DNA from 2 places in the Variovorax sp. YR752 genome. Region 1 is predicted to be linked to the other one. Evidence: predicted binding sites of a transcription regulator. Region 1 holds the regulator's gene; the other holds the start of a gene.
The links. Region 1 encodes sigma-54, which starts transcription at its own class of promoters, with help from an activator protein. Its sites were predicted from a motif close to TGGCANGNAANCTGCTTT; they were not measured.
Positions count from the first base shown of each region.

Region 1 (3,405 bases):
GGGCTACCAGTACGGCGTGGTCACGGCGGCGCCCGGCAAGCTGGCCTATTACAAGCAGAAGCGCAACGCCGGCGACGAGTGGATCGAGGGCGAGTCGGAAGTCATCGAGTACGACAGCCGCGCCGACAACGTCAAGTTCATCCGCCGCGCCGTCATGCGCCGGCTGGTGGGCGCCACGGCCAACGACGAGAGCAGCGGCGCGCTGATCGTCTACGACCAGAGCAACGACACCTACACCGTCAACGGCTCCCTCGTGCCGCCGAACGCCGGCGTCTCGGGGGGCAGCGGTGGCCGCGTGAAGGCCATCCTCACGCCGAAGGCCGCCGCGGCCCCGGCGGCGGGCGGCTCCGCACCGGCAGCCGGCGGCAAGAAGCCCGCGGCTCTGGCACCCACCCCCGCGCCTGGCGCGGGGCTGCGCCCGAGCACCACGCTGGGCGGCAGCCCCGAAGGGGAAGGGCGCAAGTGATCGAAACCGCAGGAACCCAGACGACCGCCGACGGCGTCCCCGGCAGCCGCCTCGTGGCGCGCGGCCTCAAGAAGAGCTACGGCAGCCGCACGGTCGTGAAAGACGTCTCGCTCGATGTGCAGAAGGGCGAAGTCGTCGGACTGCTCGGCCCCAACGGCGCGGGCAAGACCACCTCGTTCTACATGATCGTCGGGCTGGTGCGCGCCGACGCTGGTGAGATCACCATCGACGGCGAGCCCATCGCCCACATGCCCATTCACCGCCGCGCGCGCATGGGCCTGAGCTACCTGCCGCAGGAAGCCTCGATCTTCCGCAAGCTCACGGTCGAGGAAAACGTGCGTGCCGTGCTCGAGCTGCAGCGCGAGCCCGACGCCAACGGCCGCATGGTGCCGTTGTCGAAGCAGGCCACCGAAGAGCGACTGGCCGACCTGCTGTCCGACCTGCGCGTGGACCACCTGCGCGATTCGCCTGCGCTCGCGCTGTCGGGCGGCGAGCGCCGCCGCGTCGAGATCGCACGCGCGCTGGCCACGCAGCCGCGCTTCATCCTGCTGGACGAGCCCTTCGCCGGCATCGACCCGATTGCCGTGATCGAGATCCAGCGGATCATCAGTTTCCTGAAAGAGCGCGGCATCGGCGTGCTCATCACCGACCACAACGTGCGTGAAACGCTGGGCATCTGCGATCACGCGTTCATCATCAGCGACGGGCACGTGCTGGCACAAGGCACACCCTCGGAGATCGTCGACAACGCCGAGGTACGCAGGGTGTACCTGGGCGAGCACTTCCGCATGTAAGGGAGGGGCGCGTCCTCATGAAGCAAGGGCTGTCCCTTCGCGTCTCGCAGCATCTGGCGCTCACGCCGCAGCTGCAGCAGTCCATTCGCCTGCTCCAACTTTCCACGCTCGAACTGAGCCAGGAGGTGGAGCAGATGCTGGACGAGAACCCGTTCCTCGAACGCACCGCGGAAGAAGCCGCGCGCGAGGAGTTCGGGCTCGATGCTGTCGACACGCCCGTGCCGCGCGACGATGGCGGTGACACCGGCGAGGGCGATTTCGCCCCGGTGCCGGCCTCCAGCGCGACGACCACTTCGAGCGAAACCACCTCGACCCCCGACTCCGACGGCCCCGCCGCCGAGATCACCGAGCGCGAGCCCGACTGGGAAGGCGACGGCACCGTCGAGATGGCGCCCGACGACAGCGAGTGGGGCAGCGATGCGCCCGCACGCCAGAACAACCTCGGCGACGACGAACGTGCCGACGCCACCGAACTTGCGCGCAGCCAGGAGTCGCTGCAGTCGTTCCTGCACCGCCAGGCGCTGACCCTGCGGCTCAACGAAAACGACTGCGCCGCGCTGCGCTTCCTGATCGAATCGCTCAACGACGACGGCTACCTCGAAGACTCGCTGCCCGCATTGGCCTCGGGCCTGGCAGGCGACGACAACGACCAGTTCGACGACCTGGTGCACCACTTCCAGGTGGCGCTCGGCCTGCTGCAGAGCCTGGAGCCCGTCGGCGTCGGCGCGCGCGACCTCGGCGAATGCCTGAGCATCCAGCTGAAGGCGCTCGCGAACGAAGACGAGACCGAGGCCGAAGCGCTCATCCGCAAGACCGCCATCGCGATCTGCAAGCAGCCGATGGAGCTGCTCGCGCGGCGCGACTTCAAGCGCCTGGCCACGCTCACGCGCACCAACGAAGAGCTGGTGCGCTCGGCGCTGCAGATCATTGCGCGCCTGGAGCCCAAGCCGGGCCGCCGCTTCGTGGACGTCGAGCGCAACATCGTCGTGCCCGACGTGATCGTCACCAAGACGGGCCGCGGCACCAACATCAAGTTCCGCGTCATGCTGAACCCCGAGGTCATGCCGCGCCTGCGCGTGCACGACATCTACGCCGGCGCGCTCAAGGCGCACAAGGGCGAGGGCAGCCAGGCGCTGTCGCAGCGGCTGCAGGAGGCGCGCTGGTTCATCAAGAACATCCAGCAGCGCTTCGACACCATCCTGCGCGTGAGCAACGCCATCGTCGAGCGGCAGAAGAGCTACTTCGTGCACGGCGAGCTGGCCATGCGCCCACTGGTGCTGCGCGAGATTGCCGACGAACTGGGCCTGCACGAATCGACCATCTCGCGCGTGACCACGGCCAAGTACATGTCGACGCCCTTTGGCACGGTCGAGCTCAAGTACTTCTTCGGCTCGGCGCTGGGCACCGAGACCGGCGGCAACGCGTCGAGCACTGCGGTGCGCGCGCTCATCAAGCAGTTCGTGAGTTCCGAGAGCATCAAGAAGCCGCTGTCGGACAGCCAGATTTCCGAGATGCTGAAGGAGCAGGGCATCGAGTGCGCGCGCCGCACCGTGGCCAAGTACCGCGAGGCGCTGCGCATCGCGCCCGCCAACCTGCGCAAGGCCCTGTAGAAAGCCCACGATGACCCATCGCCTGCTGTCGCGCTGTGGGCATTGGGTTGTCGTCATCGCAACCGTGTTGCTGTTCACCGGCTGCGCCACGCTGCCCGACGAAGCGCCGCGCGCGCCCACCCAGGCCATCGCCGTCTCGGCCGACACTGCGCTCGGCAAGATCGCGCTGGCCTCGCAGCCCGACCCCGACCTCAGCGGCTTTCGCCTCATGCCCGGCGGCGACTTCGCCTTCGACACGCGGCTGCAGCTCGCGCGCCGCGCGCAGCGCACGCTCGACGTGCAGTACTACCAGATCGAGAACGACGAGACCGGCCGCTACCTGCTGCGCACCCTGCGCGACGCGGCCCAGCGCGGCGTGCGCGTGCGCCTGCTGATGGACGACCTGTACACGTCCGGCGAAGACGAGCTGCTGCTCGGCCTGGCTGCCACGCCGAACGTCGAGCTGCGCCTGTTCAATCCGTTCCCGGCCGGGCGCGGCAGCCTGCTCAGGCGCTTCACCGCTTCGCTGTTCGATTTCAGCCGCGTCAATCGCCGC
Region 1 covers NZ_CALRZC010000070.1:31,598-35,002, reverse strand. The annotation lists gene lptA (lipopolysaccharide transport periplasmic protein LptA) at 1-466, shown strand, start outside; gene lptB (LPS export ABC transporter ATP-binding protein) at 463-1,260, shown strand; gene rpoN (RNA polymerase factor sigma-54) at 1,278-2,870, shown strand; gene AAG801_RS17995 (phospholipase D family protein) at 2,881-3,405, shown strand, end outside.

Region 2 (3,405 bases), on a different contig from region 1:
AGGGCCTGCACGGTTTCGCGCTCGAGGGTGTGGTGTTCGGGGGCGTCGTGCTGTTCGCCGAGCAGCAGGGCATCGGCCGGCAGCAGCGCGGCCACGCGGCGCGCGACGGGCGCCTCGGCGGACAGCGCGGCGCAGCCGGCGAGCAGGGCGGCGGCCATCAGCGGCGCAAGGAGTCGGGAAGCGCGGGAAGGGCGAGGAAGCATCCCGCCATACTATGCCCGGCGCCCTGCACCGGGCTGTCGTCCTTTTCCGCCGTTTGACGTCGTTTGTTCCTGCCCGTGTCGTTCCGTTTTTTCTTCCGCGTGCTGGCCACGCTGCTGCTGGCGCTGGCCGCCGCCCTCGTGTGTGTCGCGCTGCACACCCCGCTGCCCTGGATGATCGGCCCGCTGTTCGCGGTGTCGCTGGCCTCGATCGCGGGCCTGCCGACCGCCAGCCACACGCCGCTGCGCAACATGGGGCAATGGGCCATCGGCATGGCGCTGGGCCTGTATTTCACGCCGCAGGTGGTGACGCTGGTGGCCGGCGTGTGGTGGGCGATCTTGCTGGCCATTGGCTGGGCGCTGCTGCTGGGCTGGGCCTTCGGGCGCTGGCTGCACCGCGTGCATGCGGCGCGCATGCCGCATGTGCCGGCGAAATCCATGAGAGCCACGACTTACTTCGCAGGCGCCATCGGCGGGGCCTCGGAGATGACGCTGCTGGCCGAATCGGCCGGCGCGCGCACCGACCTCGTGGCCGCTGCGCACAGCCTGCGGCTGATGGTGGTGACGGTGACGATCCCGTTCGCGATGCAGTGGAGCGGGCTGCACGGCCTGGAGATCAACCCGCCCGGCGTGCGCGAGGTGAACCCGGCCGGGCTGGCCCTGCTGGTGCTGGCCACCGGCGTGGGCGGGCTGGTGATGCGGGCGCTGGGCCGCACGAATCCGTGGTTCATGGGGCCGCTGCTGGTGGCGATGGGGCTCACGGTCGCGGGGCAGTCGCTGTCGGCGGTGCCGACCTGGCTGTCGAATACCGCGCAGCTGGTGATCGCCGTGAGCCTGGGTGTGCGTTTCAGCCGCGAGTTTCTGCACACGGCGCCGCGCTGGCTCGGTTCGGTGGCGCTGGGCACGGTCGGCATGCTGGTGCTGTGCGCCGGCGCGGCCTGGCTGCTGGCGTGGGCGACCGGGCTGCATCCGGCCACGATGATCCTGGGCACCTCGCCCGGCGGCATCGCCGAGATGTCGATCACGGCCAAGGTGCTGCAACTGGGCGTGCCGGTGGTCACGGCGTTTCAGGTGTGCCGGCTGGTGGCGGTGCTGCTGATCGTGGGGCCGATGTACCGGTGGACCGAGCGTTGACGGCTTGGGAGACAGGCAAAGAAAAAGCGCCCCGCGGGGCGCTCGTTTCATTCGGGGAGGGGCAGGCCGCTCAGTGCACCAGCACCGGCGTGTGCGCCAGCTCGGCGTAGCCCTCGAGCGTGTCCTCGACCTCTTCCTGGGTGGGCGTGTTGAGCTGCCAGGCGGCGATCTGCTGCTGGAACAGTTCGGCCCAGGAGCCGTCGAGGTAGACCTCTTTGCCGGAGCGCTTGTCCACGATCTCGAAGCCGTGACGCTCCAGCACGGGGCCGTTGGGCTTCGTGCTCGGCTCGTCGCCGTCGTTCGGCTGGACGTGCACGACGACGAAGGACTCGGAGTCGTAAAGCATGTTCATGGCGGGCCCTGTGAGGATGTCGATGGCGTTCATGGGGTTTAGATAGCAATCAACGCGCCAGTTTCAAGAACAGTTGTCGTCGCGCCGTTGATATGTGAGCCTTTTTGCCTCAATTGGCGGGCGCTTCGGGTAGGGGTTTGCGCAATTGGGCGTCAGCAAAATCGCCGTTTGCCTCGGTTTGCCGGATGCGAACGGGCAGGTAACCGTACTTCGGCGCCAGCCAGAGTTCCAGTTTCCGGTCGAATTCCTTGCGCGGCGTCCGGGTGAGCTTGCGCGCGGTGAATTCGCCGGCCGGAAGGCTCAGCTGCTCCTCGTCGCCGACTTCGAAGACCCACACATCGCCGTCGCGCACGCCCACGGTCTGCACCGAGATCCGCGTGCCGGCGGGGTACCGCGTCGGGCTGGCCGCCAGCAGGCCGCCCAGCTGCATCATGACGCTCATGCGGTCCTGCGCGCCGGGCTGCAGGGGCACGGGCGGTGCGTTGTTGCTGAAGACGATCTGCCCCTGGTCGCGCACGAAATGCGAGGCCACCTCGGCCTTGCGGCTTTCCGAATAGCGCTCGGGTTCCAGGCCCGAGGGGCCGATCTTGCCGGTGCTGTGCCAGTTCAGCAGGGTGAAGAACACCGCCTTGAGCGAGAGGCGCCCGTCGTAGCGGCTGCCGTCCTGCAGCCAGACCAGCTCGCCGAACACGCCGCGCTGCGGCGAGGCGCCCTTCTGGCCCGTGGCCTCGAAATCGAGCGTGACCGAGCCCGGAATCCGCAGCGCCTGGGTGCCGGCGATGGTGCCCGAGGCGCCGCTGCCGGCCGTGGTCGTACCGCCCGGCGTGCCACCGGGCGTGTTGCCCGTGGCGGCGGCCGGGGCGCTGGCGGGCGTTTCGGGTGCTGTTGCTCCTGAATCTGTAGCGGCTTGCGCTGTCTGTTCGGGCGTTTCGGGGGGAGGCGTCTGTGTCGATGCTTCGGGCACGGGGGCTGGGGCCGGCTTGGGCCGGGGCACCGACGCCTCGCGCGGGCGCTTGGGCTTGGCCGGTGGCGGCGGCTTGGCCGCGACCGGCGCGGCGGCCGGTGCCGCGGGCGCTTCCGCCGCGGGCGGCGCGATCACGATCGTGCGCGTGATGAACTTGCTGGCCAGCGGCGAAGGCTCCGGTCCGATCGCCATCGGCGCCAGCCCGAGCAGCAGCAGGTGCGCCAGCGCCACCGCCAGCGTCAGCCCCGCGAGCGCGCGCCAGGACGGGCGTCCGGGCAGGCCGAGGGACAGCGGTGAGGGCGCGACGTGCGTCGACATGGGTAGGTGGAGTGGGCCGCGGCGCCGAGGTTCACGAAGACCACTCGGTACACTGCCGCCCGTTCAACCAGTTTAGTGGGCGCCGCGCTGCGCCCCTGCTCCCTTAGCTCACGCCCGCATCATGAAACTCGCCACCCTGAAGGACGGCTCGCGCGACGGCCAGTTGGTCGTCGTCTCGCGCGACCTCACGCTCGCCCACTACGCCACCGGCATCGCCCACCGGCTGCAGCAGGTGCTGGACGACTGGGGCTTCATGAGCCCGCAGCTGCAGGACCTGTACGACGCGCTCAACCAGGGCCGCGCACGCCACGCCTTTCCCTTCGACCCCGCCCAGTGCATGGCGCCGCTGCCGCGCGCCTACCAGTGGGCCGACGGCTCGGCCTACCTGAACCACGTCGAGCTGGTGCGCCAGGCGCGCAACGCCGAAGTGCCCGAGA
Region 2 covers NZ_CALRZC010000101.1:13,210-16,614, forward strand. The annotation lists gene AAG801_RS22290 (ChaN family lipoprotein) at 1-158, opposite strand, end outside; gene AAG801_RS22295 (AbrB family transcriptional regulator) at 279-1,334, shown strand; gene AAG801_RS22300 (DUF3567 domain-containing protein) at 1,405-1,686, opposite strand; gene AAG801_RS22305 (DUF3108 domain-containing protein) at 1,796-2,968, opposite strand; gene AAG801_RS22310 (fumarylacetoacetate hydrolase family protein) at 3,090-3,405, shown strand, end outside.
Region 2: the regulator sigma-54 is predicted to act here: its motif matches at 1,729-1,746, upstream of AAG801_RS22300 (DUF3567 domain-containing protein).